Regions from separate parts of the Bacillus sp. N5-665 genome, predicted to be linked through region 1. Evidence: riboswitches for the same ligand, from Rfam matches in the RefSeq annotation. Region 1 holds a riboswitch; each other region holds the start of a gene.
What was found. Region 1 has a riboswitch for S-adenosylmethionine ahead of MNO09_RS13545 (hypothetical protein). Riboswitches for the same ligand answer to the same signal wherever they lie in the genome.

Region 1 (7,610 bases):
AATCGATATGTTGTGCTGAAACGTCAATATATAAAAAAAGGATCTCTCTTGATAAAGAGAGATCCTTTTTTTACTTCTTCTTCTTTTCTGTCGGTTGGCTTTGTTTAGCGAAATTAGATGAATCATCGAAATTCGGTTGCTTTTTACCAGCATTATTACTTCTACCTTTTCCCATATGTAATGCACCTCCTCTCATCCTTACTATTCCCTATAAAAAAATCCTCTTGCATCCAGGAGGATTTTTTTATTGTCTCTTATTAATCATACCCAACTGTTCTCGTAGTACTTCCAACACTCCCGGTTCTTCCATACCATTTTGGATAGTTTTAAAACCATAGCGTTGATGGTGATTATCATGTTAGCTTGATAAAGAACAGCTTACGAATGAATTTGATATTGACCATGAATTAGCCATGTATTATGGATCATCCTTTCTAAAAAACATAAAAAAACACTATCCCTCCTCATGTTTTTACAGAAAGAATAGCGTGTTTTTTCATTTTAATGGTATTACTTGATAGTAATGTATATCCCTATGAAAACTAATATAGAAATAACATCAATAAACTTGTTACAATCCCGACCCAAATGCAAAGAATGAAACAATAACCCATAATATCTTTAATTTTCAATCCCAGTACTCCTAAAAGAGGTAGTGCCCAGAATGGCTGAATCAAATTTGTCCATGCGTCCCCCCAGCCTACCGCCATAGCGATAGTAGCCGGATCTACACCTAACTTTAATCCTGCTGGGACTTGCAGTGGCCCTTGCAAAGCCCATTGCCCCCCGCCAGATGGTGCCAATAAGTTCACCAAACCCGCTGACCAATATGTAAATATATCAAAGGTATCCTTTGACGCAATAGATGCCATCCATTCAATGATTGAGCTTCCCAAGCCTGAACTACCTAAAACAGCGATAATCCCCGCATAAAATGGAAACTGTAGGATAATTGGAGATATGGATTGCGCTGCTTCTTTGAATCCTTGTGCAAAGTTGCCAAGAGAACCATGCAGGAGCAAACCAAGTGACAAGAAAAATAAATTAATGATATTTAAATCTAAACTATGACCGTTTATGAATTCATAAACACAATACAACGTGCCGATTACGCCTAATACTATTCCTAAAACCGGTGTCCATTCCAGTTTTTCCGCAGGAGTTAAGTTTTTTTGCGGAGGTTTTACAAAAGAATTTGTATCTGTTTCGAGTGCTTTATATCTAATAATCCCACTTTTTGGAGCCATAAGGACAATAATAATTGGCATCGTGATGAATAGAGCGAAAAAAATAATTAGAGTAGAATAACTAAAGATTGTTTGTGAGGTAGGAATAATTCCAATCATATCTACAAGAAAATGATCCTTTGTGGCAATTGTCAGGCCAATAGAACTGGAGAGACCTGCGCTATATAAGGCTGTCGGAGCATAAGCAGCTGCTACAAGCAATGGAAAATGTGCATTCGGATTCTTTTTCGCCACTTCCTTTGCAATGATAGCTCCCACAACTACGGCTAGTCCCCAATTAATATAGTATGCAATTGCACTGATCAAAAATGTCATCGTATAAGCCTTTTGGGGTGTATCGGCTAACTTTGCAACGGACTGCAAGCCTCTATTAATAAAAGGGACAGAAGCTAGCGTCATCCCTGTAACCATTAATAATACCATTTGCATAGTAAACGTTAAATAAGTCCAAAACCCATCCCCCCAAGATTTTACGATTTTGTACGGATTTGAGGGATTCATCAATAAAGCTATAATGAAAGTAAATAAAGTTAGCAACACAGCAATAACAAAGGCATCTGGGACATATTTCTGAGACCATCTCGAAAATACATTTGCACATCGTGTAAGCAATGATTCTTTCTTTCCTGGTTCTGGATTTGTCTCCAATAAAGAATGTTTCATAAATATTCTCCTTTCTAAACTTTAATAAGGTAAATATAAATAACATTCCACAAAAGAAAATAAAATCCTTTTGCACTTGCTGCATACTAATCAACTAGAGTTACACTCAGATGCCGTTACTTTCACCCTCTCATTAACGATTGATTCCCACGGACGTGGTACCCTCGTATTAATAAATATCATTTTATGTTCATTTCCAATTAACTTTATAAACGAAACAAGTTGCTCAGTAGTAAAGGCTCCATTTGTATCTAATCCAACAATGAAATAGTTTCCTAAATTCGCTTCATTTTTTAACTCTTTAACTACAGGAATTATTATTTTAAATCCACAGGAATAACCAATTTCAAAACAAAATTAACAATACTAGTTGGCGGACAACCATTTACAATTCTTCAGGGATGGTTGTCTATCGAAGTTAGCGCAAACGGACGTAACTTTCAGATAATCAATACGCATTTAGAGCCGTTTTCTCCCCCTGTTCAAGTTGCTCAAGGGAACGAATCACTAACAGGACCAGCCAATACAAATCTACCGCTAATCCTTCTAGAAAATTCAAATTCAAGTGCTAACGGAACCAGTTCACCAACATATAGAAATTTCATCACGATATTGTATTAATTCAGCTTCTTATCTTAATAAAAAAATGTATTTCAATTTATAATTTTAATAGAAGGAATAGATTAAGTGGAGGAGGTACTTTGAGGATAGCGCCTTTTCTTTATAAAAACTCAAAATGCTGGCATTGTTAATATTTTCGTTCCATCTGGTGGCGGTCAATGGGCTGTGCAAGCACCAATTATGATTCCAGCTGGCGCTGAACTTGGTGTACCTGCTGCAAAAACAGCAATGGCAATTGCGTGGGGCGATGCTTGGACGAACTTGATTCAACCGTTCTGGGCATTACCGGCATTAGCGATAGCTGGTTTAGGTGCTCGTGATATTATGGGATTTTACGTCGTTAACTTACTATATGCAGGATTTATCATTAGTCTATGTTTCTTATTTATTTAAAACAAAAAGCTAGTTTTATACTAGCTTTTTTACATAATAAATCACTTATTTCCCACGCAATTTATTACGGTCTCCCACTCTATCTCCGTAAGATGTAACGCCTCAAATGAAAAAAAGTCTTCACATACTTTTTCAATTACATGTGGATTTTTCTTAAGGAAATTCCACTGTAACGCTTTAGGAAGAAAATACGTTTCATATTCTTTACTTCCTCTTACTACCTCATCCACTTCTCTTTCACAAATTCCTCTTATTAAATAATCATTCCTTAATTGAATCTGTATTTGTTGAAACATTTCACTACATTTCTTCAATTGGATTAAACAATTAATATATGTACGAAAAAGTTCATTATCATACTGACAACACTTTATAATACGTTCCATTTCATTCATAATGAACGAGCCTTTTCTTCTATGTGTAATAACCACTTTTCCCGCTTCTCTACTTTACTCGTTTTCACAGATTGAAAAACAGATCGTTTTATATCGCGAATGCCGCAAAAACGTAACACACCTCGCTTCATCATAATCCAATCGGCTGATCGATATAATAGTGCGACGTACCATAATGGCGAGTCTAACGTATTAATTACCCATGCCTTCTTCCCTTTCAATAAGCCTTTCGGCAGGGCTCCTTCATATTTATAAGCAAAACCAGCAACGAAAATGCGATCAATAAACCCTTTTAAAATAGCAGGCATCCCCCACCACCATATCGGATATATAAAGAGAAGCGTATCCGCTTCTTCCACTAACGTTCTGTACCGGGCTGTTTCTTCTTCATTTACTAAATCACGTCTTTTCTTCTCCTCATTAAATACAAGGACTGGATCAAATTGTTCTTTATATAAATCAAGTACCTTAACCGAATGATCTGTTTCTTGTAATCCTTTTTGTACATGCTTTAATATCGCCGCGTTAAAACTGGAAGGACTAGGATGAGCGTATACAATTAGTACGTTCACTACAAAACAACTCCCTCTATAAGTTACAGTTTCCCCTTCTTTAACATCTTTTCTACAATTTGCACGTTTTTCGAACTTTGTAATAAACGATTTAATAATGTAAGTAACTCTTCCTTTTCTAAATCTTTCAGTTTCTCTTTAAGCGTACTTTCACCAGCACCTTGAATATCATAAACAACTGCCGCCATATGCTTACAATAATTCTCATATGGACACTCGCAGCTACTTTCTGTAAAATTTTCAAGATCAATCATTACTTCATAGTTTCCTGCATTTCCAGTAACAAAAGCAAATATTTTCTTTTCTTGTATTTCAACATCTTCTACATGTCCTTCTTCATAATATTCAAAACCTTTATCCATAATGTACTTAGGAATCCATTTCGTTATATCATTTAGTAAGTAAGCGTACATAACAACACCTCTTCCTTTAATTCCCTTTTGACTTCCAAAACCCTGCATGTTATTCTAATAACTGTCAAATAGCAAGTCTATATGACAAAACGACTGACACCTATTCGGCGGAGGTGTCTCTTTTCATTTGCAGCCGATATGAAGTGCCTCTTTCAGGCACATTCAATCTTTGACACTACACACTCAACACCATTCCCTTGTATCAGGCTGCTTAAGCAGTCTTTTACTCTACATACTTCAAAAAAAAGAGAGCTTAGCTCCCTTTTCCTGCCTTATAAAATACCCCTTTTTCAGTATAGAGATATTCATCAGCTAATGTAATTTTCCCATCCAGTTTCAGTTCATCTAATAGTCTTGATAAATAAAATTGATGTAACATCTTTTTCGTGAATTTTCCTTCATGATGCGAAACGATATGTTCTTGAATATCTAACAATGATATTGGCTTATCTTGCTCTATCATATATTCATAAACTGTACTACGCAGTTTTACGTATTTTTCGAGTGTCACAGTACTTCGCAACCCCTTTCTTCTTAATATAAATTTTCGTAATCGGTTTTTTTGCAACAAAAAAACCTCTCCGATAAGAAGAAGTTACGTATATATCTTCGTCTTATCTCCCAGAACAAATATGTTCTGCTGGAATTAGCACCTGCATCGCGGTTGCTGGGTTTCATCGGGCCAGTCCCTCCACCTCTCTGGATAAGAAAATATTCACTTAATTCCTACTATACGTAATTTCGTTTTAATTGTCAAATAAATATAACAAATTATATTTTGTTCCTTACTGTTCATACTATACATATATGAATATGCAAGGAGGATTATGAAATGCACGAAAATGCTCGTGGATATGTCCAAAATTCTTTTCAATCATTACAAGAAGCAAAACATTGTTTAGAAGAAGCGCTACAGACTGTTGAAAAAGATTTTAATCGCGCTCGTATTGAACAATCACTTTATGCGATCGAACAAGCTATTCAACGCTGTGATTACACCGTTCATATTTTAGAACAAGATTGAAAAAACTTCCCATCATAAGATGGGAAGTTTTTTCAAATGGCATACTTCATAATTATTACCGTTATAATTAAAAAATATACAGAATTAGCAATTTCTAAAACCCCTACTTTTATAATAGAAATTTTTTTGCCATACAACATAATTGCTCGAATGACACTCGGTATAAAAATAAGAGAACACCACGGATTCATTGAAAATACAATGATTGTTAATACAATATGGTACCCCCATGATATACGGCGATACTTCGGGTTATTTTTCTCGCGAATCATCGTTTTTACATAAAATGTACTTCCTAAAAAATATAAAAATGAAATAAGCGCAATAAATAGTGCTGTTTTATCTATAAGTTTCATTGAAAAATAATAACTAACTAAACCACCAATACAAAAAACAATAATCGCACTAATGTCATTTAGTAACGCTCTTTCATTCTTTTGACGGGCGTAATACATATTTACTATAAATAATGGAATCATTACTGCTACGAATAAAAGAATGCGCCATTCATATAATAGAGAAATCATCCCAAATACGAAAGCGATGATAAAATATACAATTGCTGCATGTAAAAACTCTTTTTTTCGTTTTTGCTTTATGTACGTAAGAAATGGATACGTAGCTAAATAGATAAAGAACCAAGCTAAAAACAATGGAATATGATAAATAGTAGGTTTCCCAAGTATGACACTTAATAGAAATGGTATAACGAGCATGGCCCATGCACCATGTTGCTTCGGAATAACTAACTTCATTAACTATACACCTCCCTTTTGAAAATAGTTCTCACCTACTATTATACAAATAATTTTATATAGTAACGGATATATATTGGACTATTTTTTGACAATAAAAAATGCTCCTTACAATATGTAAGAAGCATGAAAGAGGCAAACGAATATGTAAGTCGCGACCCTACCTTATATGAGTATGCTTTTCTATGCCATGTTATGCTTATCTAATATGCCATATTTCTTTTTGAATCTCGTAAGAATCGTAATCCAAGACGTACTAAATAATAGTAAGAAAACAACATTCGAAATCGCATGGCTCAAATCGAAATAAAAACTTGCGATATAATACGAAATGACAGCTTCCCACGTTGCCTCACGTATGAAACCGAGAAGCCCCCAGAAGTTCATAATCCAACCAAATAAAAATCCAACAAACAATCCGTATAGAAGTCTTCCCCATAGCTTTCTCATTAAAAATGTATTACGTAATAATCCAGCTATAAAACCAATCATACCCCAGGAAAACATTTGCCACGGCGTCCACGGACCTTGCCCTAAAAAGATGTTAGATACGATAGCCGCTGTTGCACCGATCATAAAACCAGTTTCACTCCCAAACACAATTGCAGAAACGATAATGACAAATGAAGTCGGTTGTACACTTGGCAATATCGAAAATGGCACGCGGCTAACTGCTGCAATTGCCGCTAACACAGCAACGAGCACAATTTCACGTGAAACAAAAGCCTTTCTTTCAAAGCGGATATAGAAAGGTAACATAATAATAACTAATAAAAACAAACTACTTAACATGTAATAACCGTCCATGATAAGTGTAGTAAAGAGTAATGTGCCTATTATTACTGCAAAAATACATATTATGAATGCAACATATCGTTTGGACACGCTTCGTACACATCCTCCCACGTTAATGCATATGGCAATTCTTTTCGAATGAATCGATTGATAGATGTTGTATAAAAGAAGTTTCCACTAAAAAATTCCTTCGGTGCATCATTCATAATAACTGCTCCGTCAAATAACATCATGCATTGATCAACGTATTTCGCTGCAAACTCAATATCATGCGTTGCCATTACAATTGTTGTACCTTCTTTTTGTAGCTTTCTAAATAGCTCTCCTACTCTTTCTTTTTTCCACGGATCTAATCCCTTTGTCGGTTCATCAAGTAACAATAAAGTCGGCTTTGATAATAACGTTGTACATAACGCAAGTAGTTGTTGCTCTCCCCCGCTACAATCATGCGGATGGCGTTCTTTAAGCGAATGTAACCAAAACTGTTTTAGCATATCTTCTGCTATTTCTTTTCCTTGTTCTCCATATAACTCACGTGCACGTTCATACACTTCTTCCCACACTGTATCAAATGTAAAATGATAATACGGATGTTGTGATACATACCCGATCCTTTTAAATCGTTCTTTCGAATCAATTTTATGTATCACTTTCCCATTCCACTTTACTTTCCCTCTTCTCGCTTTTTGCACTCCCGCTAAAATCGTTAACAGTGTAGATTTACCTGTACCA
Region 2 (6,979 bases), 780 kb from region 1:
TATCACTTACCGTCTTTCCCTCTTTCTCGCCTTCTATTAAATGAAGTTCTGCATCTTCTAGAAAGGCGTCCACATCTTCTTCTTTCATTCCTTTTGTTATTAAATACACTTTCGTATCGATTAAAAACTTTTCTCCTTCTTTAGAAATCTGCATGATAACCCCTCCCTCATTTAACCGTTACTCTTCTATTCGTCTTCATCATAATTTCAAGGAAAATTAAAATAAACAAACTTCCGTATAAACATATAATTTGAAATAAAATTGGCACGAGATCCTCTGATGTAAATGTTTTAAACAGTAACATAATCGAAAGCGGAATAATTAAATATAAGTTTTTAAACCATCCTTCAAAATACATATTTATCGCTACTGTGATAAGAAAAATAGCTCCAGCTAATATATAACTTTGCGTTTGGGTGAATGTAAACATTTTTGTAGGATATATTACATCTAATATCGTAACAACCCCTATTAAAAACATCGGCGCAATCATAACTAAAAACCACATAGAAAACCACGTTTTTGTAAAACTTGTTACGAATGTCATTTTACGAAGTAAAAAATTGGGACCCATTACAGCTACGATCAATGTAAAACTATACCCAACGCACTGAATAAGTGAAATCTGTAACATTCCGTTATTCACTATTAAAATAGAAGCAATAATCCAAAACGATACGATATTCATTACTGTAAAACCAATTTGCTTCCACGTTTCCTGTCTATCCCTTTCCATTACTTTTACAAGTTCATTTGCATATTCTTTCGGTGAGCTTCCGAAAATATCTTCTACACTTTTCCCATCACTCTCACCCTCAATTAAATAGAGTTCCGCATCTTCTATAAAATTTTCAATATCGCTTTCTTTCACACTCTTTGCCGCTAAAAATAATCTCATTTCTAATAAAAAATTTCGTGCTTCACTTGATAACATTATTTTTTTCTCCCCTTCCCTTCAAGTAGACGCTCTACACTACTTTGCATCGCTTCCCAGCGATCCATAAATTCATTAAGTGCTTCCTCACCTTTTTCTGTTAATGTATAATATTTCCGCTTTGGACCAGATGGAGATTCCTTCATTACACTTGTTATTAATCCTTCCTTTTGCATTCGTATTAATAACGGATAAATACTTCCCTCACTCGCCATAGTAAAGCCATACTTCGCTAGCTTTTCACTCATTTCATAACCGTATATTTCACCTTCAGAAATAATAGCAAGTAAGCATCCTTCTAAAATCCCTTTCAGCATTTGACTTGTCGACATAATTCAAATCCTTCCACTATCTTGTTTTACAAGATAGATAAGTGTAAGTATCTTGCTTTACAAAATAGTATAGCAGAGACTATTTTGCAAAACAAGATAGCTAACGATATTTTTCCAAATCTTTGCAGGATTTTTATAAACCACTCTCTAAATAGAGCAATATGAGAATTTTATTATGAAGGGATGTTTTTCATCATGGTCACAAATCGAGTTGTTTTTTTAACAGGCGCTGCAAGTGGCATTGGTTATGAAATGGGAAACGCTTTTGCAAAAGAAGGTGCAAAAGTTGTGATTACCGATCGTCTTGAAGAACGTGCAAAAGAAGCTGCTGAACAATTACAAAAAGAAGGCTATCAAGCTATCGGTTTAAAATGTGATGTTACATCTGAAGAAGAAATTACCGCTGCAATTTCTCAAACCGTTACGCATTTCGGTTCATTACATATATTAATTAACAACGCAGGAATGCAGCACGTTTCACCAATTGAAGATTTTCCAACTGAAAAGTTCGAACTACTTATTAAAATTATGCAAATCGCTCCTTTTATCGCAATTAAGCATGCCTTCCCAATCATGAAAAAACAAAAGTATGGCCGAATTATTAATGTAGCCTCCATTAATGGCCTCGTTGGATTTGCAGGAAAATCCGCCTACAATAGCGCGAAGCATGGCGTAATCGGATTAACAAAAGTTGCAGCTTTAGAAGGCGCTACTCACGGAATTACCGTTAATGCGCTTTGTCCTGGTTATGTCGATACCCCACTTGTACGTAATCAACTACAAGATTTAGCTACTACACGAAATGTACCACTTGAAAATGTTTTAGAAGATGTTATTTATCCACTTGTACCACAAAAACGCTTATTGCAAGTACAAGAAATCTCTGATTATGCTATGTTTTTAGCGAGTGAAAAAGCAAGAGGTATAACTGGACAAGCCGTTGTTATCGATGGTGGTTATACTGCTCAATAAAGTGAAGGCTTTTACTTCCCATTAATGCGAGGTAAAAAATAAAGTTTGCTCACGAAGAGCAAACTTTATTTTACTTTCTATCGCGAGGACCTTCCTACTTTAGTAATTGTTTAGGGAGTTTCTCGATTGCAACAATTACCCCATCTAATTTACTTTCAATACGATGGAGTAAATATAATGTTACAACAATCGGAAACCCTACATTACCTATCATCCTGATCCACTCTTCCATCTTTCTCTCCCCCTTTCATTATATAAATAAGAGTACGAAATACATTTAGGCATAAAAAAACAAGCTATTATGTATTAGCTTGTCTTTCAAATAATGATGCAATTTCCCGTTTATAATCTCCATGTATGATGCCTTTTTCAGTAATAATACCTGTAATTAATTCATTCGGTGTTACGTCAAATGCAGGATTATAAACATCAGTTCCAATTGGCGCCACTTGTTTTTCAAAAATTTTCGTAACTTCGGTTTCATCTCTTTCTTCAATAACAATTTCTGTACCTATTTGTTTCGTAATATCAAACGTAGATAACGGAGCTGCAACGTAAAATGGAATATCGAAATACTTTGCTAATATAGCTAAATTCATTGTTCCGATTTTATTTGCTGTATCTCCATTTGCGACAATTCGGTCCGCTCCTACAATAATTGCGTTTATTTCTTTCGTTTGAATAGCATGCGCTGCCGTATTATCTGTAATAAGTGTTACATCAATATTTGCCTGTTTTAATTCCCATGTCGTTAAACGCCCGCCTTGTAAAACCGGTCTCGTTTCACACGCATACGCATGTAAACGTACACCTTTTTCTTTCCCAATATAAAACGGTGCTAATGCAGTACCATATCTAGCAGTTGCAATACTTCCAGCGTTACAAATTGTTAAAATGTTATCACCGTCTTTAAAGCATGTTAATGCATGTTCTCCAATACTCCGGCATACCGCTTCATCTTCTTGCTGAATGAGAAGTGCTTCTTCTTCTAATATTTTTTGTGCTTCTTTTATTTTAGTAATTTCTCGAATGGATTCTCTCATACGATCGATTGCCCAAAATAAATTGACTGCTGTCGGGCGTGACGTTCCTAAATAATTACAATCTCTATTAAACTTCTTTTGAAATTCTTCCATATGTACAGTATTATATTTTTTTGATGCAAGCGCCAAACCAAATGCAGCTACAATTCCAATTGCAGGTGCTCCTCGTACTTCTAGCATGACAATACTTTTCCATACCTCTTCAATCGTCGTTAATGTTTTGTATTCTGTACTATGCGGCAACTTTGTTTGATTTAATACTGCAATGGCATCACCTTTCCAACTGACAGACCTCGGAACAGTAACAATTGTACTCATGCTTTTACCCCTCCAGAAACTGTCTGTTGAAATAACGTTCGGAACAGTTGAATGTCAGCGCTCTTAGATTCATATTTTATTAGTTCTTTACCTAAGGATAGCGCTTGTTTTTTAGCTTGGATTCTCGTTTCTTTATTTGCTATTTCATCTAAATCAGCTACATGTGCTAAACCAATTGTTCTACGTATAAGCTCACATCCAGCAAATCCAACGGCATCCGTAAAAATATTTTGCAAAATAATTGGCAACCATTGTTTCTCTTTCGTATATGCTTCTACGCCTTCTCCAATCCATAATTTCGTAAAAGCTTCTACAAAATAACTCCATGTTTTCTCAATATGGAAAAATAGCACACTTCTTTTTTCCTCTTCACGGGATAGTGCATTTAATAATAAATTTGCAATAAATTGACCAAGGTCAAATCCAAATGGACCGTATGTTGCAAATTCTGGATCAATTACTTTCGTTTCAGCAGGTGATGAAAAAATACTACCAGTATGTAAATCACCATGAATAAGCGCTTCTTTTCTTGTTAAGAACTTATATTTATATTGCGCGACTTTTAATTTTAAATTTTTGTCATTCCACAGTTCATCCACCGCTAGTTGTAACTCTGGTTCATAATCATTCGTATCATAATGACTAAACGGATCTGTAAACACTAAATCTTCCGTAATTTTACTAAGATCTGGATTAACAAATTCACTATCTAACACTCTTTTCTCTTCTGATTGTAAACCGAAATCTGAAGTATAAAACAAAACATGTGCTAGAAAGCGACCAATATGTTGGGATAAAAGTGGGTACTCCTCTCCATCTATTAATCCTTTTCTTGTAATTGTTAGCCTTGATAAGTCTTCTATGACCGTTACTGCTAACTCTTCATCATGACTGTACACTACCGGCACATATTCCGGCACATACTTCGCAAAAATTTGTAATGCTTTACTTTCAATCGTCGCTCTTTTTATAGACAGTGGCCAGCTCTCACCAACTACTTTCGCATATGGCAGTGCTTGTTTTATTATAATAGACTTCTCTCCATCATCTAATTTGAACACGTAATTTAAATTTCCATCTCCAATTTCATGACAAACTACATTTGCTTTCTTTTCAAAATAACCGTGTTCTTTCGCATATTGTATAGCTGTTGTTTCAGTTAATGAATAATATCCCATCGTCTTCTCCCCCTTTTTTAAATTCAGAGGTTTTTCTGACGTAGAAAAACCTCTTTCCACAAAGAAAGAGGTTTGAAGTTTATCTTCTCCCCTCTTATCTGCCAGAAAGGTTTACTTTCTGCTGGAATTAGCACCGTGCCTTTTGGCGTAAATAAACGCCCCATTTCACAATGGTATTACGGTCGGTTGCTGGGCTTCATCGGGCCAAATCCCTCCACCTGCTCTTGATAAGAGTTGTATAATTTTTTGAATTTTTAACTTTATGTTGAAGACTATACCAAGAATAAAAATCACTTGTCAATATTTTATTTGTATAATTCTGGACGACGATCTGCAAAAACTGGAATTCCTTTGCGTACTTCTTTAATTTTCTCAAAATGAAGCTCTCCAAATAAAATTGATTCTTCTTCATTCGCTTCTACAACAACTTCGCCCCAAGGATCGACAATTAAAGAATGACCGGCAAACTCATTATTCGGATCCTTTCCTGCCCTATTACATGCAACAACATAACACTGATTTTCAACTGCTCTTGCTTGCAATAGCAAACGCCAATGAGCTAAACGAACCAATGGCCATTCTGCTACAACAAATAAAACTTTTGCACCTTTAGCAGTATGAACACGCATCCACTCCGGAAAACGAATGTCATAACAAATTGTACCGGCGCACTCTACATCATCTAGCTTAAATTCACCTGTACTATTTCCAGCGATTAAATATTTATGTTCATCCATAAGCTGAAATAAATGTACTTTACTATATTCATTGACTAGTTCTCCTTCCTTGTTTACCACATACATTGTATTTGTAACACCTTGCTCTGTTTGCTTCGCTATAGACCCACCGACAATATGTACACCATATTGCTTCGACCATTCTTTCAGCTTTTCTTTCGTTTGCAATCCATCCCTATCTGCAATTTCAGTAAGCCTCGTTAAATCATATCCCGTTGTCCATAGTTCTGGTAAGACAATAACGTCTGGTCTTTCCTTCATCGCTTCGCTTATTTTATTTTTAGCATTCTCAATATTTTTTTCTACATCTCCAAAGACAATGTCCATTTGAATACATGCGACTTTCATTTTGTCAGCCCCATTCATAATTTTTTCTTTACAAAATACTGGAAAGATTATATCATTTGTCACTAGAATTGTAACAACTTTCAAAAGAGGTGGAAAGTATGAAATTATTTCAACCTTCTGAGATAGTAACATCATTGCCAACACAATTTTTCGCTTCACTTGTTGCAAAAGTTAACAAAGTCGTAGCAGCTGGTCACGATGTTATTAATCTTGGTCAAGGTAATCCAGATCAACCAACACCGCAGCATATCGTAAAAGCTTTACAAGATGCTGCTGAAAAGACCATTCATCATAAATATCCGCCATTTCGCGGACACGAAAGTTTAAAAGAAGCCGTGGCAACATTCTATCAACGCGAATATGATGTAGTAGTAAATCCAAAAACAGAAGTTGCTATTTTGTTTGGTGGAAAAGCTGGATTAGTAGAATTACCACTTTGTTTTACAAACCCTGGTGATACTATTCTCGTTCCAGATCCAGGCTATCCAGATTATTTATCAGGAGTTGCTTTAGCAAAAGCACAATTTGAAACAATGCCGCTTATTGCAGAAAATAATTTTTTACCAGATTATACAAAAATTGATGCCACTACCGCTGAGCGTGCAAAGTTAATGTTTTTAAACTATCCAAATAATCCTACCGGTGCTACTGCATCAAAAGATTTCTTTGATGAAACCATTCATTTTGCTAATAAACATAATATATTAGTCATTCATGATTTTGCTTACGGTGCTATTGGATTCGATGGTCAAAAACCTGTTAGTTTCTTGCAAGCAGACGGTGGTAAAGATACAGGTATTGAAATTTACACTCTATCGAAAACTTTCAATATGGCTGGATGGCGCATCGCTTTTGCTGTAGGGAATGAAAGTGTGATTGAGACAATTAACTTATTACAAGATCATATGTATGTTAGTATTTTTGGTGCAGTTCAAGATGCTGCCCGCGAAGCACTATTAAGTTCACAGTCTTGCGTAATAGACCTTGTAAATAGTTACGAATCTCGAAGAAACGCTCTTGTTTCAGCTTGTCACTCAATTGGTTGGAATGTAGATATTCCAACAGGCTCATTCTTTGCATGGCTTCCTGTTCCGAAAGGATATACATCTGAGCAAT
Region 3 (7,610 bases), 2.5 Mb from region 1:
TGGTAAATTACATATTGTCGATACAACTTGTACACATCTCGGCTGCGAAGTTGAATGGAATAATGGTGATTGTACTTGGGACTGCCCTTGCCATGGTTCCCGCTTTTCAATTGAGGGAGATGTTATGGAAGGTCCAGCAGATCAACCGTTAAAACGAGTTGATAATGAGTAAACAAATAAAGAAGTTCAACAGGATTCCTGTTGAACTTCTTTATTTGTTATAAAACCTTTTCAGATAAACTTCGACATAAGAAGGGAAATATTAACATCAAATAAAATAATATATTTATCTATAAATAAAAGGAGGGAATACTATGCAACCTTCAGCTCCACCTCATCTAGAATCTACAAAAACTATCTTTTCAAGCTCTATTACAAAACTTGTTGTTTTTATTTGTTGGCTAGCCATTCTAGCTGATGGATATGATTTAGGTATTTACGGTGCCGTTCTGCCAAAGCTCCTAGAAGACAAAAGCTGGGCACTTTCACCGGCACACGCTGGTACAATTGCTAGCTATGCTTTATTTGGCATGTTTATTGGCGCTATTCTAGTTGGAACCATCACAGATCTAATTGGACGAAAATGGACGCTTATATGCTGTTTAGCACTTTTCTCCATCACGATGGGCCTTGCTGCACTTGCTCCTTCCCCTGAATTATTTGGTTTATCTCGATTTATCGGAGGAATCGGATTAGGCGGTGTTATTCCAACAGCTTCAGCACTTACTGTTGAATATTCACAAAAAAAAAGACAATCTTTTATTTATGCTCTTATGTTTACTGGCTACCCTTTAGGTATCGTGTTAGGTGCTATTTTGTCTATGTTTATGTTAGAAGATTTCGGATGGAGAATTATGTTTGGCATCGGAATGATTCCACTGCTCCTCATTCCTTTCATCATTCGTTATTTACCTGAATCCATTCAATTTTTATTATCACGTAATCGCCAAGAAGAAGTAGACCAAATCCTTAATCGTTTTCAAATTGAATTCCATGAAAAAGATGAAACTCATCAAGCCCCACCTAATATACGAAAGAAAAATGGATTTCTTACGTTATTCTCAAAAGAGTACATAAAAGCGACGTTGCTTTTTTGGATTACTTATATAATGGGAATGTTTTTAATATATGGTTTAAATACTTGGTTACCGCAGATGATGCGCCAAGCAGGATACCCTCTTGGATCTAGTCTATCATTTTTACTTATGCTAAATATTACTGCCGCTATCGGTGCATTATTTGCTGGAGCAATAGCGGATCGTATAGGGGCTAAAATTGTTATTAGCATCTCCTATCTTATGGCAGCTATATGTATTGGACTATTAACAATTAAACCATCTGTTACAATCATTTATCTTTTAATTGGTCTTGCTGGAATTGGATCAGTCGGTATTACTCAAATATTAAATGCATATGTAACACAATACTTCCCGTCTCATATCCGAGCTACCTCCTTAGGCTGGGGACTTGGACTTGGCCGAGTTGGCGCGATTGCTGGTCCTATTCTTGTCGGTATTATTATAACAATGCAATATGACTTAGCATGGAATTTTTACTTATTCTCATTCGCGGGTCTTCTTGCAGCTATATCTGTTTTCTTTATTCCTACAAAATAAAAAAAGAGCACAAACTCACTTGTGCTCTTTTTCATATACTGCAAACAACATATCCCGAAACAATGTATTTAAACTCTCAATATCGATCCCTGATCCCTTTTCAATTCCTTTTACATATTGCTGGTAGTAATGAATTTGTTCTTCTAAAAATTGATTCAACACCTCAATTTTTAATCCAACATCTAATTCAGTACCTGCCTTTTTCTTTATTAACAACTGTTCAATTTCATCTAATACACTGCGTTCTAATGATAACTCTGTAATCAATCGATCGAATTCTACAGGTGGTAAAGTCTCTTTCTCCTCTAACCACTTACAAGCTAAAATAGGACGTAATACATAAAAGTACTTTTTCAACTTTACATTCTCACCTTGCAAAAATTCACGATAATTTTTTGAAGCCATATGTAAGTAATGATATATCGTTGCTTTTGGATCAAAGTGCTTATCACTCATTTGCTGAAGTTGTTCTGGAAAATGAGAGTTTTTCGAATAAAAAATCGGTGATCGAATCCATTCGAGTAAAGCTGGGTTTGACTTTGCGAATAATTGTAACGCTTTTTTAATATCCCATCCGCTTATATCTAAATCATCACTAATCGGATACTCAATTACATCTCGTTTATCATGAATTGATAAATACCATTCGACCGGGTGCATATAAACGAATCTAACATCATAATCACTATCTTTCGATGGAAATCCCCAAGCACGACTCCCTGATTCCACTGCAAATAAAATTTTCACATCATTCTCTTGTTCAATTCTTGCTAACTCCAACCTAATTTTCTCTCTCATTTCATACCCTCTTCATTTTTTGATTATTTCCTTGGAAATTCGACAAATATACTACTAAGTTTACTACATACTAAAATAGCTGTCAGAAAATTCCCGACAGCCTACCAAAGTTCCTTATTTTTTACTTGTTCTTTTCTGTTACACTAACCGCAATTCGTTCAAACTCTTTTTGAATCTCCTCTTTATATGCGTCTACTTTTGAAAAATCCATAGCAGCAATATAAATTCTTTCTAATTTATCACGAACTGATTTCGCTTTCGCCAAGAAAGACATCGCCTCATTCATTTTTGCTTTATATTGAATCGACACGTCACGAATTTCTTTCGCATACTTCTCATCTGTTCCTGGTGTCACAATTAAGGCATACATATCTATAATTTCATCACCTTCGCGGCTCGGAAAATATTCATGTGGTGCGGTGCTATCAAAAATTGCAAACCCTAATTCTCTTACGATAACCATATCAAGACTATTTGGATCAAATCCACAATGATATACTTCAACTTCAAATCCTTTTTCTTCTGCTGCCTTAGCTAATTTTTTAAGCATTGTTGATTTCCCAGAGCCTGGGCGTCCTTTTATAAAATAACGATGTGGTAATCCCTCTGTTAAATTAGGAACAAAATCAACTGCTCCTTTCGGTGTAGCTGCCCCTAAAAACCGATGTTTCACAAGCGATTGTTTCCCGCCTTTATCTGTAAATAACTTCTGAATCAGCTGATCGGTTAGTTCATTTGCTTTATTAAAATCAATATTATTAATATATATTTTCTCCCACTCATCATGTATAACTAGTGCCTCGTTAAAACAAGCGTAAGCAGTTTGAAAAGCCTTGCTTGCTTCTGAAACAAATCGTTCAATTTCCACCTTCTGCTTTCTTAATTTATTTGATTCCCAAGCAACCCCTAAATTAATATACTCTTCGACAACTCCTGGCATTTTCGGCTCAATAACATGCGGTGATGTTCCATCAACAATTCCTACTTTTAACTTCGGGATAATTACACCATCAACCGATTTATTATCAGAAGAACAGTGTAAAAATTCAATATCATATCCTTTTTCAACCCACTCACGACCTATTGCTTTGATTAAAGAAGATTTCCCGGTTCCAGGACCACCCTTTAAAATAAATAACCTGTTTAGCCCTTTTAAATTCTCGTCGTATAAATTATGAAATCCTCTAGCTGTATTTCCACCAGCGTAATAATTCAATACATTCCCTGTCACTGCACTCACTCCTTCGCAGCATTCTATTTACATAAGCTACAATATGCGAGCAACTTTATTTGGGTGAATACCTATTTTGTATTGCACGAAAAAAGGAAATGAATTACAATTTAAAAGTAGTGAATATTCAGAAATGAAAACTTAATATGTCTTTATCAAGAGAGGCAGAGGGACCGGCCCTTTGAAGCCCAGCAACCTCAGTTTATATAAACTGAATAGGTGCTAATTCCTGCAAAATGCATTGCATTTTGAAAGATAAAACGTAACTATTGTGTGCAAAACTCATCTTTCTTGATTATGAAAGGTGAGTTTTTTATATTTCAAAACATATATTGGAGGTATTTAAAATGAAAGTAATTGACCTATCACAAACATTTGAAAACAATATGTCTCAATTCCCTGGAACACCAAAAATCAATTTAGGAGCCATTACAAGCGTTGAAGAGACAGGCTATCAAGTTACAGATTTTCATTCTGTCGTTCATGTTGGCACGCATTGTGATGCTCCTGCTCATTTCATTTCAGGCGCAACGACTATTGATCAATTACCCCTAGATCAATTTGTAGGCGAAGCTGTTCTTATTGATGTAACTCATGTACAAGAACGAAAACTACCTAAAGAAGTATTACACAACGCTGACATAAAAGAAGGAGATATTGTTATTTTCCATTCCAATCTATCTACTAAATGGAATACAGAGGCGTATGAGCAAGAAGCTTTTTATCTTTCTGAAGAATTAGCCGAGGAATTAGTTCAATTAAAAGTAAAATCGGTCGGCCTAGATTTCATTTCTCCTGATGAGGTAACGACAGAAACATCACCAATTCATCACATACTACTTGGGAATAATATTTATTTAATTGAAAACTTAACAAACTTAGATGCCATTCACACGAAACGTTTCTTTTTCTCAGCGGCACCTTTAAAAATTAAAGATAGCGACGGTGCTTTTGCAAGAGCATTCGCTGTAATTTTTTAAACAAACTATACAAAAAAGCAAAGATCATCATTGACCTTTGCTTCTATTTTTTTTATTTAAACTAAGAAAGAATTGCTCAACACGAGGACGTAACCAAGCTAAATAATCTTTCTCTTTCTTCTTTGTACAAGCTATTTCTTCCCCATCTACCATTCCAACAAGCTCTAGCTCTAACAGTTGCCTCGTAAATGCTAACATATTTATTTCTTCTTCTGGATACTCTTCTTTTAATTTCTCCTCAATTTCCCCTAATAAAAAACCGTCACGCATCATTGCCAATGCATCAATCCAAAGTGGCGGCATTTCATATTTTTCTCCTGTAATTGTATCTTTTACAATATAATTCTTTTGCTCTTTTCGAAATTGAATCGTGTGTAAACATACAGTCGAATTTAATGTTAATTCCATCATACCACCTCTTTCATAATATCTGCATAGAAAAAAGGATGCGCGTGCACCCCTTCTTTCTCTAACACTACCGAACCGTTACATGAATAACAAATCTCATGTCGATATTTTCCTCCATTATAAACGAAGTATTTTATAAAAAAAACCCTTCTTGAAACATTTTATAAAATGTTTATATTTACACAACAAGAACACTTTTCTGAAAAATATTTTCCTCTAGCACATTATGCTGTCGGTAAAAAAATTTCCACTTTTTCCCTATTCCCATGCTACTTGGAATCGCAGTACTTCCTTGATGTTCCTTAATAATTTTATATGTGACCATCAATCCAAGTCGTTCCGTACTATTCTCCTTTGTTGTGTAAAAAGCCTTTCCAACCTTCTCTATACCAAAGCCTTGATCTTCAACAGGAATACACAAATGCCTTTCAGTTTTTTGATATGCACGAATATGAATATCTCCACCTTCTGGCATTGATTCTATTCCATTTTTAATAACACTTGTTTTAATTTTTTATCATCACCATTTATAACAGGTAGATTTCCATCTACTTGCACATGAAATTTCACTCTATATCGCGCTGCATAACTTTCCATTAGCTGTACAACATATAAAAGGATTCCCGTATATTACACCATTCATAATTCGTTGATTTCGGTTTTCCTAATAACATCAATTCACTAACAAACCCGTTAATTCTTTCAAATACTTTTAAGGCTTCTTTTTCCTCATAGATAAAGCTTTTAAATTTGTTCATATAAATACTCCTCATGTTCTATACAAACACTCTACATATTATCTCCTTAAATTATCAGTATGAAATTGCTTTCAGGGCAATAAGAAAAGGAAGGGGATCCCCATCCCCCTCCCTTTTCGCTATAACTTATATCCATCTTACCCGATCATGTAGCAGTCCATCCGTAAAATCATTTCCCCCTACTACAAAATCCTTCATATATAAATTTAAATATTCTCCATACTTACTTTCTGTATTTAATAATAATTCCTCTACATAATAGGCACCTTGTTTAAAGTTATCGAAAAGTAAACTACACAAACCAGCATAAATTCCGCATCCTACTTGAAAGTAAGTTGCATTCGTTTTATATTTACGAAAAACTTGACTGCTATTCATCACGTTATACATATATGTCTCGCTATTTTCATAAACGAGTAATACACCAACTAGATCCTCGCCAGCAATCTCTTCTTCCGCTGGATTAAATACTTTACGATTCCAGTTCCATAAATCTTCTACCTTATCTAAATTCTGCCTAATTACATTTGTTGTATACTCGTTAATTCGGTAAAGAAACCCAACTTCCATATTGAAGTTTTTCCCTAAAATTAAAACTTCCTCATGTGGCATTAAACAACCATAAAACTCTTTCTCTCCTAACTTTACTTTATACTCTGAAGCATATACATCTTCATAAAAATAAAGGGGACGATGATGACTCATATACATCGGATAACTCCATATCGCTTCATCTAGAAATCGCTCTACTGCCCATGAAGCATACAGTGTATGAGGCTTTATTAGTGCTGTATCATTCAAAAATGACGTATCATGTTCTACTATATAGCATGCTCTTGGCTTTTCATTTGGGCGTTCCTTCATAAGTTCAACAACCATCCACTGAACAACACCTGGATTCATACCTGATCCTATAATTGCTTTTGTATTTGTAAATTTCTCTTTCTCCTTCTCAAACCTCGTATATCTTTCCGTAAGCTGAAAGCCGATTAAACTATCGTCCTGATCTACTGCCTCATTTTCCAAAGCTGAATTAATATAACAAATTCCAAGTTCATTACAACAACTTAATACTCTGATTGTATCTGCCCCTGAAACATCAATAACAACACTCGTACTACTTTCTTTTAAATGCTGTTTAAATGTCACTACATCTTGAAGGTCGATTTCGTATAAAAACAATTGATTTTTTAAATTTGGAAACAACTCATCATAATAAGTCCTATCTTTTTGTTTTATATCAACTAAATGAAATGTAACATTCTTTATCGTTTCATAAATCGTGTCTTTTTCATTTACTATCGCTTGATTTAAAATTGCTAAAACTGCTTTTGCTGCTCCACCAGCACTACCAAGTAATGTAATCGATAACGAATTTGGAAACTGCTCCACAAACAAAACCCCTTTAATATATTAGTTGAACAGTTCTCCCTCAAAAAAAAACAAATTGAATATATGAAAAAATGGCTCGTACATATTTTTTATAATTTTGCACAAGATTAGCTCTTCATAGGTAAAGCTAACATATTTCTATTCAATTCATTTTCCCCCTCATATTCAAATCGAGCTAAACAAATAGGCTCGACCTTTTCTTCTGCATATAAAAGAAAAAGCCAGCCCTTTCAACTAGTCTACGGACAATGGACAGATTTCACGTGTTGAATATTCACATACATTTTTGCATCACGTGCTTTTAATATTTCAATATGCCCTTCATCAATCTTTGCCATCTTTCCGATCTTATTAGATTCCTCACCTAAATCGAACACCATGATTTTGCCGGACATTTTAATAAGCTGTTCTTCAAATGTTCTAGCTA
Region 4 (7,610 bases), 970 kb from region 1:
TGTTCCCATTGCACCATCTAATATTAAGATATTATTTTGTAATTTTTCTTCTATACATTTCATCAGTTAATACCTTCTTTCACTTCTTGCTTTTCTCTCACATATTTAACAAGATGTTCTGTAATTTCATATTTTAGAAATGGTGTAATAAGATAAATGCCGTTAAAATATTTCATCGCCACATCGATCAATTCTTGTGAAATGCGAATCCCTTCCTCAATTGCTGCCTCTTTCGTTTCATGTCCATCCATTCTCTCCCTTATTTCTTCAGGTAGAGTAATACCCGGCACCTCAAAATGAAGGAAATCTGCATTCCTTTTACTTATTAATGGCATAATCCCAATAAAAATAGGTTGTTCCAAATGCTTTGTCGCTTCATACACTTCTTCAATTAACGCGATATCATAAATTGGCTGAGTTAAGAAATATTCCGCTCCAGCATCTATTTTCCGTTCCATCCGCTTAACCGCTGCTTTTAAATGTCTTACATGCGGATTAAACGCACCTCCCACTGAAAACCTTGTTGCTGGACCTATTGATTTCCCTAAAATCGAGCGTCCGTCGTTCATTTCTTTAATCATTTTAATGAGCTCAATAGAGGACAAATCATATACAGAAGTGGCACCTGGAAAATCACCAACGCGTGCTGGATCACCAGTTAAAGCTAACACTTCTTCCATACCTAACGCCGATAAGCCTAATAAATGAGACTGTAGTCCAATGACGTTATGATCTCTACACGTTAAATGCGTCAATACCGGAATATCGTGCTTCGTTAATAATGCCCCCATTGCCATATTCGAGATGCGAGGCGATGCTAATGAATTATCTGCTAGAGTAATAGCATCTGCACCAGCTCTTTTCAATGCTCTTGCTCCTTCAAAAAATCGCTGCGTATCTAATGTTTTCGGTGGATCTAATTCCACTACTACTGTCGTTTGTTTTTTTGCTTTCTCTGCTAATGTGACATGAGCTTTTGAACGTTTCTCGTGTGTATGAACTACTTTCGGTCTTTGAATCGTATCCTTTTCTATTACAGGTGTAACATTTGCAATTGCACGTTTCATACTTTCAATATGTTCTGGAGTCGTGCCACAACAACCACCTAATAACCGAATACCTTGCTCAATAAATTTCGGTGTCATCGCTTCGAAATAAGCTGGACTTCCCTCATATACGTAACGTCCCTCCACATAATTTGGGAGACCTGCATTCGGATATGCTGACAAGTACCCATTTTGCGGAATCGATATCATTTTAAAAGCTTCCGTCATGTGAAGTGGCCCTAGTTGACAGTTCAATCCAACAACATTTGCACCGTAATCTAAAAGCTGTTTTAATATTTCATTTACATCATTTCCATTTTGAGTTGTACCTGCCTCATGCAATGCTAATTGAGCTACAATTGGAATATTCGTTTGTTTTCGTAACACCTGAACAGCATGAAGTAATTCAAACTCATCATAGAAAGTCTCTAATAGCAGTCCATCAACCTGTTCTTCTAGTAATGCACTTGCCTGCTCAAGTAGCATAAATTCTCGCTCCATATCAGTTGTTGTAACAGCTCCGATATGTTTCATGCCACCAATTGTTCCTAAAATTGCATTTCTCTCTGTCACAGATGCTTTCGCCAATTTTACTGCCGCTCTATTAATTTCAGTAACTTGATTTTCTAAACCATACATACGTAATTTCGCTTCATTTGCTCCGTACGTATTTGTTTGAATTACATCAGCCCCAGCAGCTACATATTGCTTATGAATCGATATAATTAAATCCGGATCAGATATATTTAATTCTTCAAAACTACTTTGCAAGCCATGTGAATGTAATAACGTTCCAACCGCGCCATCACCTATTACAATTCCTTTTGATAATAAATCTAGTAATTTCACAAATCTCCCTCATTTCCATCAATATAAAAACCCCCTCTTCACTTTGAAGAGGGGGACATAATCAATCCTCCTCTTATCATGCAAAACATTCGTTTTGCAGGTATTAGCACCGTTTCAAACATTTTGTTTGAAGGTTGCCGGGTTTCACAGGGCCTTTCCCTCCACCGCTCTCAATAAGAGTTTGTCTTTATTATTTTATTTATGTAGCTAAAAGGAAATACGTTCCCCTTTTAACAATGTTTGTTAATTTTTTAATAAATTTAGCATGCACAAATGCAAAAGTCAATGACACTTGCGGAAAAATAAAAATTATTTAAAATAAAGTTGCAATTCAATTATCTTTTGTTGTAAAGTTAAAAACATAATAAAATTTCATACGAACATTCTTATCTAGAGAGGTAGAGGGACTGGCCCTATGACGCCTCAGCAACCATTAACATTTGTTAATAAGGTGCTAATTCCAGCAAATTGTGAAAGATTTGACAGATGAGAAGAAGACTCTATTCAAACCGAAAGCCTTCTTCTTTAGAAGGCTTTTTTTATTTTACCCCGCATTAACGGGCAGTAAGATTCCCAACTCAAAATTCAGCTAGAACAAAGAAGTTAGGTGGGAATCGACTGCCCGTAAAAGCCCGATTGGTGAGGACTGATAATCAGTGGGGAATGCCCCCCTCACTGATTAAAGTTTCACTTTACATTCACTTAATTGTTAATTTAAAAAGGAGGAATTTTCACATGTCAACTATTGAAACAAAACTAGCACAAATCGGAAACCGGAGCGAAACTACAACAGGAACTGTTAACCCACCTGTTTATTTTTCAACTGCTTATCGTCACGAAGGAATTGGTAACTCTACTGGCTTTGACTATTCACGAACTGGCAATCCAACTCGTGGTCTTTTAGAGCAGGCAATCGCAGACTTAGAATATGGTGAACAAGGTTATGCCTGTAGTTCAGGGATGGCAGCTGTTCTCCTCGTCCTCTCCCTATTCCGTTCTGGAGACGAACTTATTGTATCCGAAGATTTATACGGGGGCACTTATCGATTATTTTCTGAGCATGAAAAAAAGTGGAACGTTCGATGTAGATACGTAAATACACAATCTATTAAACAAATTGAGCAAGCTATCACAACTGAAACGAAGGCTATTTTCATAGAAACTCCAACTAATCCGTTAATGCAAGTTACCGATATTGCCGCTGTCGCAACCGTAGCCAAAAGACACGGACTACTTCTTATTGTAGACAACACATTCTATACGCCTTATATACAGCAGCCATTAACAGAAGGTGCCGACATTGTACTTCATAGCGCAACGAAATATTTAGGGGGACATAACGATGTCCTAAGCGGACTTGTCGTTGCAAGAGGAAAGGAACTTTGTGAGGAAATCGCTCATTATCATAATGCCTCTGGTGCGGTCTTAAGTCCATTTGACTCATGGCTATTAATTCGTGGTATGAAAACGTTAGCGCTTCGCATGAGACAACATGAAGAAAATGCAAAAGCAGTTGTTGCTTATTTAAATGATGAAGACGGGGTGACAGATGTATTTTATCCTGGAAGAGGCGGCATGATCTCATTTCGTCTGAAAGATGAAACATGGATTAATCCATTCTTACAATCTTTATCCTTAATTACATTTGCTGAAAGTCTTGGTGGTGTTGAAAGTTTAATGACGTATCCAGCAACGCAAACACATGCTGATATTCCTGAAGAAATCAGAACAGCAAACGGTGTATGTAATCGTCTTCTGCGATTTTCCGTTGGCATTGAAAATAGTAACGATTTAATTCAAGACTTAAAGCAAGCCATTAAACTTGTAAAAGAAGGTATAAGAATATGAGTTATTCTATAGATACACTCTTACTGCACAACCAATATAAACATGACTCGCAAACAGGAGCTGTTAACGTTCCCATCTATAATACATCAACATTCCACCAGTTTGATGTAGATACGTTCGGAAAATATGACTATAGTCGCTCTGGTAATCCAACTCGTGAAGCTCTTGAAGATATCATTGCTTTATTAGAAGGAGGAACAAAGGGGTTTGCCTTCGCATCAGGAATTGCAGCGATTTCTACTGCATTCCTCCTTCTTTCACAAGGCGATCACGTACTCATTTCAGAGGACGTATACGGAGGCACTTATCGAATTATAACTGAAGTGCTCTCCCGTTACGGTGTGTCACATACATTTGTTGATATGACCAATTTAGAAGAAATAAAGCAAAAAATTAAGCCAAATACAAAACTCTTTTATGTGGAAACACCCTCTAATCCACTTTTAAAAGTGACAGATATTCGTGCTGTTTCTAAACTTGCAAAATCTATTGACGCCCTTACTTTTGTTGATAATACATTTTTGACACCACTATTCCAGAAACCACTTGATCTTGGCGCCGATGTCGTTCTTCATAGTGCCACAAAATTCATTGCCGGTCATAGTGATGTTACTGCCGGATTAGCCGTTGTAAAAGATGCCGAACTCGCTCAAAAACTTGGATTTTTACAAAATGCATTTGGCGCTATTTTAGGTCCTCAAGATTGTTCTCTCGTACTTCGCGGTCTAAAAACATTGCATGTACGTCTTGAGCATTCAGCTGCAAACGCCAATAAAATTGCACATTATTTACAAGAGCACGCTAAAGTTAAAAATGTCTATTATCCTGGCTTACAAACACATCTTGGATTTGATATTCAACAATCTCAAGCTACATCAGCTGGAGCTGTCCTATCTTTCACTTTACAATCAGAAGACGCACTCCGCCAATTTTTATCAAAAGTAAAATTACCTGTCTTTGCAGTTAGTTTAGGAGCTGTCGAATCGATTCTTTCCTACCCAGCTAAAATGTCACATGCAGCACTGTCGCAAGAAGCTCGTGATGAAAGAGGGATTTCTAATTCATTACTTCGGTTATCCGTCGGCCTTGAAAATGTTGACGATTTAATATCCGATTTTGAAAATGCCCTTTCTTATGTAGAAGAACCTGTAAATGCATAGAACGAACAGAAGATATGAAATTAAGTTTTCATATCTTCTTTTTTATGCCGTTACGTATATTTTTTACTTTTCGTATAGTTCATAAAAAAACGAAAGAGCACCATCTATTTCTAAATAATGAATTAATTGATATATTAAGAAGTAAAAAAGGGGCAAAAATAATGGATACTTGTGCAGATGTTTTAATCGTTATCGATTTACAAAATGGAGTATGTTATAGCGAAGAGCATTTATTCGATTTACAAAATTTACTTACAAAAGTAAATAAAAGAATTTCTTCATACAGAAAATCAAATAAACCAATCATTTTTATTCAACATTGTGATGATGATTTAGTACCCGAAAAAGAACTTTGGGCTATTCATGCTGATCTAGATGTTCAGGAACAAGATTTTTTTGTAAGAAAAACACATGCCAATTCATTTTATAAAACAAACTTGAAAGAGATTTTAGAACAATTATCTGTACACCGTATTGAATTTTGTGGTGCCCAAACAGAGTACTGTATGGATGCTACGATTAAATTTTCCCATGGACTAGAATACGAAAACTTCATGGTACAGAAAGCAACCTCTACGTTAAATAATCCGTTTATGTCCGCAAAAGAGACAATTGATTTTTATGAGAACATATGGAACCGCAGATTTTTAAAGCTGATAAAAGATGAACTCTAGAATACATAACTACTTTCTTGGTAATTCTAAAATTTATCAGCTATACTCAAATATTTTGTTATCACCATAAAGAAGCTAACTACATTCAGCTTCTTTTCTTTTAACCTGTTTTATATTCTATATATAGCATTATAATTCCTTTTTCTTATTATTTTAAAAATTTTGTATATTCATTTGAAAGAATAAGAAAATCATGATAAAATTGTGTTACAAATATATCTATATCTTTCAATTTTTAAAACGCATCGAAATTTTCACCCAAAAGTGTCATTTTACAAAACCATGCAAATTTATCTACTTTATTTACATCAGGGTCTCTTTTCTTACAATTTCTTTACTTTAGGAATTTTTTTCTGCAACAACTGTTTTCTTTTCTTTAATTTTTTGGTATGTATAGTATGGTATAACAGCTCACACGGAGGTGGAAAAGAACATGTTAGAAACCTTTCAAAAAGAAATAGAACTATATGAAAGCAATGCAGAATTATTGAAAGTACTTGCTCATCCTGTTCGCTTATGTATTGTAAAAGGATTAATTGAACGTGGTCCAAGCAACGTTTCTACAATGTACACTGGCTTAAACATGCCACAATCTACAATTTCACAGCATTTAGCAAAATTAAAAAGTGCTAAAATCGTTTCAAGTGAAAGAAAAGGATTGGAAATTTATTACAAAGTGGAAAACGAGACAATTATTCAACTCGTTCGCGTATTATTAGGTTAAGAGCTCATAAACAGAGAAAAAGGGCGTATTTTATATTTTTTATCTCATATCTTTAATATAAATATATATCATGAGAGAAAATATATGATGCTACATAATTAAAAAGTCGTATTAAAAAACAAGACACAGAAATATGCTGTGTCTTGTTTTTTTATATTTTCAAATGCTGATCCAAGTGTAACTGTTGCATATGTTTCGTATGTATCACAACATCAAATGCACTCCCTAATCCTCCGCTCAAAATCATAGAACGAACTGCACGATTTTGTTTTTGAGTTTCAGAAAAAGGATTTCGATCTTGGTGACCCGTAAGCTGATCTAATATTCCTGCTGCTAACAAAAACTCCGATTGCTTCTTATGCCATACTATATTCATGCCTTGCAGGCTAAACATCTCTTTCAGTTCGTCCCAATGAATATGAGTAGTAAGATCCATTTCACCTGGATGCTCTAAAGGATTACCGATTAACTTATGCTCGTAATATCCTCTTAAACTTCCTTCTTGATGTGCAGGATGCATCCATTCTTCTTTTGTGTATCCATAATCAACGGTAATACATACACCTCGTTGAAACCATTTCGCAATTTCTACTATATATTCTTCCATCGCAAGTGGCACTTCAAAACGCTGACCTTCAGCAAGATGAATATTATATTTCAATAAGTATCGACCAATATTTTTCTGTAGCGGTCTACATACTTCTGCGAGTTTCCCCTCCTCTGTGTACGTAACACGTACTTCATACAATATTCCATTTCTCTTCTCAATTACTTCAACAGGAAATGCATCAAATAACTCATTCGAAAAAAGAATCCCTTCGAACGATTCTCCCATTTCACTATGCGACGTATAATACGACACATTAGAAAACGAACAAAGATTTTTCTGCTGTAAGTTTTTATGAAAAGGGCTCATTTCAATCATTGAATAGTTTAAATCAATAAAGGTTTCTGGAGATACTTGCTTCCACTCTTGTAAAACATCATAGGCAAACCTTCCTGTTCCCCCACCAATCTCACAAATATTCGGAGCAACTTCACCATTTTCAACAAGACGAATAAAAAACTTAGCAAATGTTTTTGCAAAAACAGAGGATACGTTGCTACTTGTAAAAAAATCCCCTTGTCTTCCAATTTTTTCACGTTCCTTCATATAATAGCCATGTCCCTCTGTGTACAATACGAGGTTCATATACGTACTATATGAAATTGAATAATCCTTCTCTTTCTCCATCCATTCTTTTAAAATGAGCTCCATCTCCATACTAGCTCCTTACTGTAAAAATGGATTATTTTCTTTTTCAAAACC

Region 2: it holds a riboswitch for S-adenosylmethionine, as region 1 does, so the genes downstream of both, mtnK (S-methyl-5-thioribose kinase) here and MNO09_RS13545 (hypothetical protein) in region 1, are expected to answer to the same signal.
Region 3: it holds a riboswitch for S-adenosylmethionine, as region 1 does, so the genes downstream of both, MNO09_RS28910 (cyclase family protein) here and MNO09_RS13545 (hypothetical protein) in region 1, are expected to answer to the same signal.
Region 4: it holds a riboswitch for S-adenosylmethionine, as region 1 does, so the genes downstream of both, MNO09_RS08500 (bifunctional homocysteine S-methyltransferase/methylenetetrahydrofolate reductase) here and MNO09_RS13545 (hypothetical protein) in region 1, are expected to answer to the same signal.

Annotation. Positions count from the first base shown of each region.
Region 1 covers NZ_CP093325.1:2,148,599-2,156,208, reverse strand. Annotated here, with positions in the region: gene MNO09_RS13575 (short-chain fatty acid transporter) at 543-1,910, opposite strand; partial or broken gene MNO09_RS13570 (SGNH/GDSL hydrolase family protein) at 2,016-2,225, opposite strand; partial or broken gene MNO09_RS13565 (TIGR00366 family protein) at 2,646-2,924, shown strand; gene MNO09_RS13560 (hypothetical protein) at 2,966-3,319, opposite strand; gene MNO09_RS13555 (NAD(P)H-dependent oxidoreductase) at 3,316-3,891, opposite strand; gene MNO09_RS13550 (SWIM zinc finger family protein) at 3,915-4,304, opposite strand; gene MNO09_RS13545 (hypothetical protein) at 4,558-4,875, opposite strand; SAM riboswitch class I at 4,916-5,014, opposite strand; gene MNO09_RS13540 (hypothetical protein) at 5,137-5,328, shown strand; gene MNO09_RS13535 (YwiC-like family protein) at 5,361-6,083, opposite strand; gene MNO09_RS13530 (ECF transporter S component) at 6,267-6,968, opposite strand; gene MNO09_RS13525 (ABC transporter ATP-binding protein) at 6,941-7,610, opposite strand, start outside.
Region 2 covers NZ_CP093325.1:1,371,191-1,378,169, reverse strand. Annotated here, with positions in the region: gene MNO09_RS09665 (DUF1129 domain-containing protein) at 1-154, opposite strand, end outside; gene MNO09_RS09660 (DUF1129 domain-containing protein) at 168-935, opposite strand; gene MNO09_RS09655 (PadR family transcriptional regulator) at 935-1,267, opposite strand; gene MNO09_RS09650 (3-hydroxybutyrate dehydrogenase) at 1,463-2,239, shown strand; gene MNO09_RS09645 (YvrJ family protein) at 2,334-2,471, opposite strand; gene mtnA (S-methyl-5-thioribose-1-phosphate isomerase) at 2,539-3,600, opposite strand; gene mtnK (S-methyl-5-thioribose kinase) at 3,597-4,778, opposite strand; SAM riboswitch class I at 4,870-5,012, opposite strand; gene MNO09_RS09630 (carbon-nitrogen family hydrolase) at 5,084-5,947, opposite strand; gene MNO09_RS09625 (pyridoxal phosphate-dependent aminotransferase) at 5,962-6,979, shown strand, end outside.
Region 3 covers NZ_CP093325.1:5,132,175-5,139,784, forward strand. Annotated here, with positions in the region: gene MNO09_RS28890 (FAD-dependent oxidoreductase) at 1-172, shown strand, start outside; gene MNO09_RS28895 (MFS transporter) at 315-1,616, shown strand; gene MNO09_RS28900 (nucleotidyltransferase domain-containing protein) at 1,632-2,414, opposite strand; gene MNO09_RS28905 (PRK06851 family protein) at 2,536-3,645, opposite strand; SAM riboswitch class I at 3,795-3,907, shown strand; gene MNO09_RS28910 (cyclase family protein) at 3,993-4,625, shown strand; gene MNO09_RS28915 (hypothetical protein) at 4,653-5,033, opposite strand; partial or broken gene MNO09_RS28920 (ATP-binding protein) at 5,258-5,749, opposite strand; gene MNO09_RS28925 (S-adenosylmethionine decarboxylase related protein) at 5,918-7,183, opposite strand; gene MNO09_RS28930 (YwrJ family protein) at 7,423-7,610, opposite strand, start outside.
Region 4 covers NZ_CP093325.1:1,175,348-1,182,957, reverse strand. Annotated here, with positions in the region: gene metH (methionine synthase) at 1-63, opposite strand, end outside; gene MNO09_RS08500 (bifunctional homocysteine S-methyltransferase/methylenetetrahydrofolate reductase) at 63-1,895, opposite strand; SAM riboswitch class I at 1,966-2,075, opposite strand; SAM riboswitch class I at 2,279-2,388, shown strand; gene metI (cystathionine gamma-synthase/O-acetylhomoserine thiolyase) at 2,631-3,743, shown strand; gene metC (cystathionine beta-lyase) at 3,740-4,903, shown strand; gene MNO09_RS08485 (cysteine hydrolase family protein) at 5,065-5,577, shown strand; gene MNO09_RS08480 (ArsR/SmtB family transcription factor) at 6,011-6,301, shown strand; gene MNO09_RS08475 (class I SAM-dependent methyltransferase) at 6,453-7,565, opposite strand; gene MNO09_RS08470 (MBL fold metallo-hydrolase) at 7,575-7,610, opposite strand, start outside.